Linked DNA regions of Parafrankia irregularis. The protein of the gene in region 1 binds, or shares a complex with, the protein of each later gene. Links are inferred from orthologs where the notes say so. Each region holds a gene or a part of one and is shown on either strand. Other genes may lie near its edges.

The links. Proteins that work in one complex are often made in the same cells at the same time.
Region 2: the proteins of secA (region 1) and secY are in contact, whole or in part, in a crystal structure (PDB 3DIN), measured with the Thermotoga maritima proteins. The link is inferred for Parafrankia irregularis from one-to-one orthologs. Residues at the interface, in WP_004082002.1 of Thermotoga maritima: Glu261, Ala262, Arg263, Lys300, Ala301, Arg302, Thr303, Ile304, Ile305, Leu323, Tyr324, Asp325, Pro326, Val329, Ser330, Tyr333, Ile336, Lys340, Phe345, Val349, Glu363, Phe364, Tyr374, Ser375, Gly376, Gly377, Glu393, Ile395, Thr482, Ser483; in WP_004081795.1 of Thermotoga maritima: Glu108, Gly109, Glu110, Glu111, Ala236, Glu237, Arg238, Arg239, Ile240, Thr241, Ile242, Gln243, Tyr244, Ala245, Arg246, Arg247, Val248, Thr249, Gly250, Arg251, Arg252, Val253, Tyr254, Gly256, Ala257, Ser258, Thr259, Tyr260, Leu261, Pro262.

What each region holds. Positions count from the first base shown.
Region 1 is NZ_FAOZ01000034.1:21,163-24,723, forward strand. Bases 12-3,503 are described here. They hold secA (preprotein translocase subunit SecA), read left to right. Parts: upstream 12-363; coding sequence 364-3,303; downstream 3,304-3,503. Other genes in these bases: AWX74_RS32295 (Rv3235 family protein), read right to left, coding at 3,456-3,503. Also shown: AWX74_RS32285 (GNAT family N-acetyltransferase), read right to left, coding at 1-2; more of AWX74_RS32295, read right to left, coding at 3,504-3,561. UniProt on the Escherichia coli protein: Required for protein export, interacts with the SecYEG preprotein conducting channel.
Region 2 is NZ_FAOZ01000002.1:358,769-361,639, reverse strand. What follows is about bases 70-2,871. They hold secY (preprotein translocase subunit SecY), read right to left. Parts: upstream 2,216-2,871; coding sequence 923-2,215; downstream 70-922. Other genes in these bases: rplO (50S ribosomal protein L15), read right to left, coding at 2,566-2,871; AWX74_RS04150 (adenylate kinase), read right to left, coding at 270-923. UniProt on the Escherichia coli protein: The central subunit of the protein translocation channel SecYEG. Consists of two halves formed by TMs 1-5 and 6-10.

The sequences.
Region 1 (3,561 bases):
ATACCGTCACGATGCCAGCGTCTGACGTGGCCGTGTCAGGCGGGCGTGTCGGCGTCGACAGGACGTGTCGGCGTCGACAGGGCGTGTCGGCATCGGCCGGGCAGGTTGATGCACGACTGGCCGTGTTGGTGGCGGGTGGGCGTGTTGTCCGCCGCCGGTGTCGCCGGCGGGCACCGGCACCACCCCACAGTCGTTGGACATGTCGGTGGGAGAGGGCCGAACGAGGCTGTCCGGGCATGCCGATGTGTCCCGGTGAACCCACCGCGTCGCCAGTGGTCCGAGCTGGGGCCGTGGGCGACGATCGAGGGACTAGCATCGTGGTGTCGGTGAGTTCGCCGACATGCCTGCCGGAGGGGTTCCGCCGTGGTTCTAGACAAGATCTTGCGTGCCGGTGAGGGCCGGATTCTGCGCAAGCTCAAGGCGATCGCCGAGCAGGTGAACCTCATTGAGGACGACTTCACCGGGCTGACCGACGCCGAGCTGCGCGGGATGACCGACGAGTTCCGTCAGCGCCTGGCGAACGAGGACGAGACCCTCGACTCCCTGCTGCCCGAAGCGTTCGCGGTGGTGCGTGAGGCCGCCCGGCGGACGCTCGGCCAGCGTCACTTCGACGTCCAGATCATGGGCGGCGCGGCGCTGCACATGGGCAACATCGCCGAGATGAAGACCGGTGAAGGCAAGACCCTGGTCTCCACGCTGCCCGCGTACCTCAACGCGCTGGCGGGGGACGGCGTCCACATCGTCACGGTGAACGACTACCTGGCCCGGCGTGACGCCGAGAACATGGGCCGCGTTCACCGCTTCCTCGGCCTGACGGTCGGTGTCATCCACCCGCAGATGCCACCCGCGGCGCGTCGCCAGCAGTACCGGTGCGACATCACCTATGGCACGAACAACGAGTTCGGCTTCGACTACCTGCGCGACAACATGTCCTGGAGCGCGGACGAGCTGGTCCAGCGCGGTCACCACTTCGCGGTGGTCGACGAGGTCGACTCGATCCTCATCGACGAGGCCCGCACGCCGCTGATCATCAGTGGCCCGGCCGACAACCCGACCCGCTGGTACACCGAGTTCGCCCGCATCGCCCCGCTGCTGGAGCGGGACGTCGACTACGAGGTCGAGGAAGGCAAGCGCACGGTCGCGATCACCGAGGCCGGGGTCGAGAAGGTCGAGGACCAGCTCGGTATCGAGAACCTCTATGAGTCGGTGAACACCCCGCTCGTCGGCTACCTCAACAACTCACTGAAAGCCAAAGAGCTTTACAAGCTGGACAAGGACTACATCGTCACCGACGGCGAGGTCCTCATCGTCGACGAGTTCACCGGCCGGGTTCTGCACGGTCGCCGCTACAGCGAGGGCATGCACCAGGCGATCGAGGCCAAGGAGAAGGTCGAGATCCGGCAGGAGAACCAGACCCTGGCGACGATCACTCTCCAGAACTACTTCCGCCTGTACGACAAACTGTCCGGGATGACCGGCACGGCCATGACCGAGGCCGCCGAGTTCCACCAGATCTACAAGCTCGGCGTGGTCCCCATTCCGACCAACAAGGCGATGGCCAGGGCCGACCAGCCGGACGTCGTCTACAAGACCGAGGTCGCCAAGTTCGACGCCGTTGTCGAGGACATCGCGGAGCGCCATGAGAAGGGGCAGCCGGTCCTCGTCGGCACGACCAGTGTCGAGAAGTCGGAGTACCTGTCCAAGCAGCTGACCAAGCGCGGTGTGAAGCACGAGGTGCTGAACGCCAAGCAGCACGAGCGCGAGGCCCACATCATCGCCGAGGCGGGGCGGCGAGGCGCCGTCACGGTGGCCACCAACATGGCCGGCCGAGGCACCGACATCATGCTCGGTGGCAACCCCGAGTTCATCGCGCAGGCGGAGCTCCGTCAGCGCGGTCTGTCTCCGGTCGAGACCCCCGACGACTACGAGGCCGCCTGGTCCGAGGCACTGGAGAAGGCACGGGCCTCGGTCACGGCCGAGCATGAATCGGTCGTCGACGCCGGCGGTCTCTATGTTCTGGGCACGGAGCGCCACGAGTCCCGCCGTATCGACAACCAGCTGCGCGGTCGTGCCGGGCGCCAGGGTGACCGCGGCGAGTCCCGGTTCTACCTCTCGCTGGGCGACGACCTCATGCGGCTGTTCAACGCCGCCGCGGTCGAGGGCATCATGGACCGCCTCAACATTCCGGACGACGTGCCGATCGAATCGAAGATCGTCACCCGGGCGATTCGTTCCGCGCAGACCCAGGTCGAGGGCCAGAACTTCGAGATCCGCAAGAACGTCCTCAAGTACGACGAGGTCATGAACAAGCAGCGCACCGTGATCTACGAGGAGCGCCGCAAGGTTCTCGAGGGAGCCGACCTGCACGAGCAGGTTCGCCACTTCGTCGACGACACCGTTGAGGGGTACGTCCGGGGAGCCACGGGCGAGGGCTACCCGGAGGAGTGGGACCTCGACACTCTCTGGACCGGCCTCGGGCAGCTCTACCCGATCGGAGTGGACGCTCCCGGCACGGACGACCGTGAGGGCCTGACCTCCGACCTGTTGCTCGAAGATCTTCAGTCGGACGCCCAGGAGGCCTACGACCGCCGCGAGCTGGACCTCGGCGACAAGCCGGACGGCGAGGCGGTGATGCGCGAGCTGGAGCGCAGGGTGGTGCTGGCGGTGCTCGACCGCAAGTGGCGCGAGCACCTGTACGAGATGGACTACCTGCAGGAGGGCATCGGCCTGCGGGCGATGGGTCAGCGCGACCCGGTCGTCGAGTACCAGCGCGAGGGCTTTGACATGTTCCAGACGATGATGGAGGGGATCAAGGAGGAGTCGGTCCGCCTCCTGTTCAACGTCGACGTTCAGGTTCCCGGCCGGGACGCGGAGGCTGCCGCGCCGGAGGCGCCAGCGGTCGCACCAGCCGCGCCTGAGCCGCAGCTTCCGCCTCCCCCCGATGCCGGTGGGGCGGGTGCCGCCGGTCGGGTTTCGCCGGTGTCACCAGCTGTTCCGGTGCCCACCCCGGCCCCGGCGCCGCCACCGGTCTTCGTCAAGGGCCTGGAACCCCGCCGTCCATCGGGAAACCTGCAGTACTCGGCGCCGAGCGTTGACGGTGACGCCACGCCCACCGTCACCGTCGACAGCGGAGCTGGGCTGACGGGTGCCGGCCGCGGTTCGGGCCCGGGCGGCGCGATGGGCCGCGGTGTCAGTGCCGGTGACGGCGGCGCGGCGCGTACAGCGCGCAACGCGCCGTGCCCCTGTGGGTCAGGTCGAAAGTTCAAGCGTTGCCACGGTGACCCGGCACGGCGTAACGACTGACCGCGGCGCAGCGACTGGCGGAGCATGCCTGTGGTCCGCCGGCCTGCGTGTTCGCGACTCGGCGTTGCCAGGGCTCAGCATCGCCAGGGCCAAGCAGAACCGGGGCTGCTCGGTCGGGCAACCCCGGTTCCAGAACGGTGGGGCGGGCCTGATCAGCCGAGCTGCAAGGTGGTCACCTGCCAGCGGTCCGCGCCGCGCTCCATTCGGAGCGCCAGCGCCCGCATGCGCTGGCCTCGGCTGATCACGGCGCTGACCTCG
Region 2 (2,871 bases), on another replicon or contig:
CGGCCGGCTCCGGCTCCGCAGGCCCGGTCATCGCCTCCCGGCGCCGGGAGGCGAGCCAGCCCCCGCGGGAACAGGCTTCCGCGCCGACAGGCCCCACCTCTTCCTCGACGATAACCGCCCGGAGCCGCCGCGACGGGGCCGCGGTCGAGTCCGGGCCGCCCGGTTCGTGACCAGGCGCCCCGCGCCGGTGCCGACCGCTCCAGCCCGAGCAGTCGGCCCGCCCATCCGCCGGCAGGGGTCTGCGACCCGGATCAGTCGGCGTAGTGGCGTCAGTCGGCGTAGTGGCGCAGTGCGTCCAACGCGCGATCGGTCACGTTGTCCACCGGCCCGGTCGCGTCGATACCGATGAGAACGCCCTTGGCCGCGTAGTAGGCGACGAGCGGAGCTGTCTGCTCCGCGTACACCTCCAGGCGGTGGCGAACGGTCTCCGAACGGTCGTCGTCCCGCTGGAACAGCTCACCCGAGCAGCGGTCGCAGACCCCTTCGTCGCGGGGCGGATCGAAGTCGAGATGCCAGATGTGCCCGCAGTTGCGGCAGGTGCGGCGACCGGAGAGCCGGCGCACCACCTCGTCGTCGTCGACGACGAGCTCAAGCACGACGTCGAGGCGGGTGCCCATCTCGTCCAGCATGCCGCCGAGCACCTCGGCCTGCGGCACGTTACGGGGGAAGCCGTCCAGGAGGAAGCCCTTGACCGCGTCGTCCTCGGCGAGCCGGTTGCGCACCATACCGATGGTGATCTCGTCAGGGACGAGGTCACCGGCATCCATGTAGGTCTTCGCCAGGACGCCCAGCTCGGTGCCTTCGCGCACGTTCGCCCGGAAGATGTCACCGGTCGAGATCTTCGGAATGGACCTCGCCTGGGCTATGAAGGCGGCCTGCGTTCCCTTACCTGCACCGGGCGGTCCGACCAGTACGAGGCGCACTACCGGAGGAATCCTTCGTAGTTGCGCAGCATCAGCTGGCTTTCAATCTGTTTCACGGTTTCCAGCCCCACTCCCACCATGATCAGCACCGACGTACCAGCGAACGGGAAGGGCTGGTCCTTGGTCAGGTTGAGAAGCGCCAACGGCAACACCGTGATGACCCCCAGGAACAACGAGCCAGGGAGGGTGATGCGGGACAGCACGTGGTCCAGGTATTCGGCCGTCGGGCGGCCGGGCCGGATCCCCGGGATGAACCCGCCGTACTTCTTCATGTTGTCCGCGACCTCCGTCGGATTGAAGGTGATCGCGACGTAGAAGTACGTGAAGAAGATGATCAGCGCGCCGTAGGCCACGAGATAGAGCGGGTGGTCACCGCGGGAGAGGTAGCGCTGCTCGAAATCCTGGAATGTCTGGTTGCTCCACACCTGGCCCAGCAGCTGCGGGAGCTGAAGGAGCGACGAGGCGAAGATGACCGGGATGATGCCGGCCTGGTTCACCTTGATCGGCAGATAGGTCGAGGTCCCGCCGTACATGCGGCGCCCGATGAGGCGCTTCGCGTACTGGACGGGGATCCGACGCTGCGACTGCTCGACGAAGATGACGAACACGACGATCGCGAGGCCCAGCAGGATCACCAGGCCGAAGACGAGGCCGCCGGCGACCTGGAGGATGCGCCCGCCCTGCGAGGGCAGCTGCGCGGCGATCGAGGTGAAGATCAGCAGCGACATGCCGTTACCCACGCCGCGGGCCGTGATCAGCTCACCCATCCACATGATGACCGACGTGCCGGCGGTCATCGTGATCACGATGGTGGCGATACGGAAGAGGCTGGTGTCCGGAATGATGGCGGCGCTACAGCTCGGGAAGAGCCGACCGCTGCGCGCCAGCGCCACGATGCCGGTGGCCTGCAGAACCCCCAGCGCGATCGTCAGATAACGGGTGTACTGAGTGAGCTTTTGCTCACCCGAACTGCCTTCCTTCTTCAGCTGCTCAAGCCGCGGGATGACCACGACGAGCAGCTGGATGATGATGCTCGACGTGATGTACGGCATGATGCCGAGCGCGAAGACCGACAGCTGCAGGAGTGCACCACCGCTGAACAGGTTGATCAGCGAGTAGACGTTGCTGCTGTCCTCGCTGGCCGCATCCAGACAGGAGTTCACCGCCGCTGTGGAGACGCCGGGCGACGGCATGACGCTGCCCAGCCGGAACAGGACGACGATGCCTGCGGTAAAGAGCAGCTTCTTCCGCAGGTCGGGCGTGCGGAAGGCCCGCGTGAAGGCGGTGAGCACGTCTCCTCCTGCTGTTCCTACGGCTGACGGGACGGCGCGGCGTTTGGTGCAGATCTCCGGCGGCCCTGGAAGCGGACCGTACGCGGTGAGGCGACTCTAACAGCACCTGAGGCTCACTCGTCCGGACATCACGCGCGGTAGGCACTGGTGTACCGGGATCCCGGTGAGCAAACCACTGCCAAACCACGCCAAGCCCAAACCACTGCCGAGCCGGCGTGTGCCGGTATCCGTACAGTGGCCTGTCCTGCCCGGGTCACGCGGCGAGATGTGCTTACAACCACCTCGCCGCGCGGCCCGGCAAAGCACGAACGCCTCGGGACGGGCGTGGGTACGCCCGTCCCGAGGCGCTGTCAGACCTGGGTGACGCTGCCGCCGGCGGCCTCGATCTTCTGCTTGGCCGAGCCGGAGAAAGCGTGCGCGGTGACCTGAACCGCCACGCCGATCTCCCCGTCGCCGAGGACCTTCACCAACGACTTCGAGCGGACGGCGCCAGCGGCCACCAGCTCGTCGACGCCGACCGTGCCGCCCTCGGGGAACAGCTCCTCGATCGTGGCGACGTTCACCACCTGGTACTCGGTACGGAAACGGTTACGGAAGCCCTTCAGCTTCGGAACCCGCATATGCAGTGGCATCTGGCCACCCTCGAAGCGGGCCGG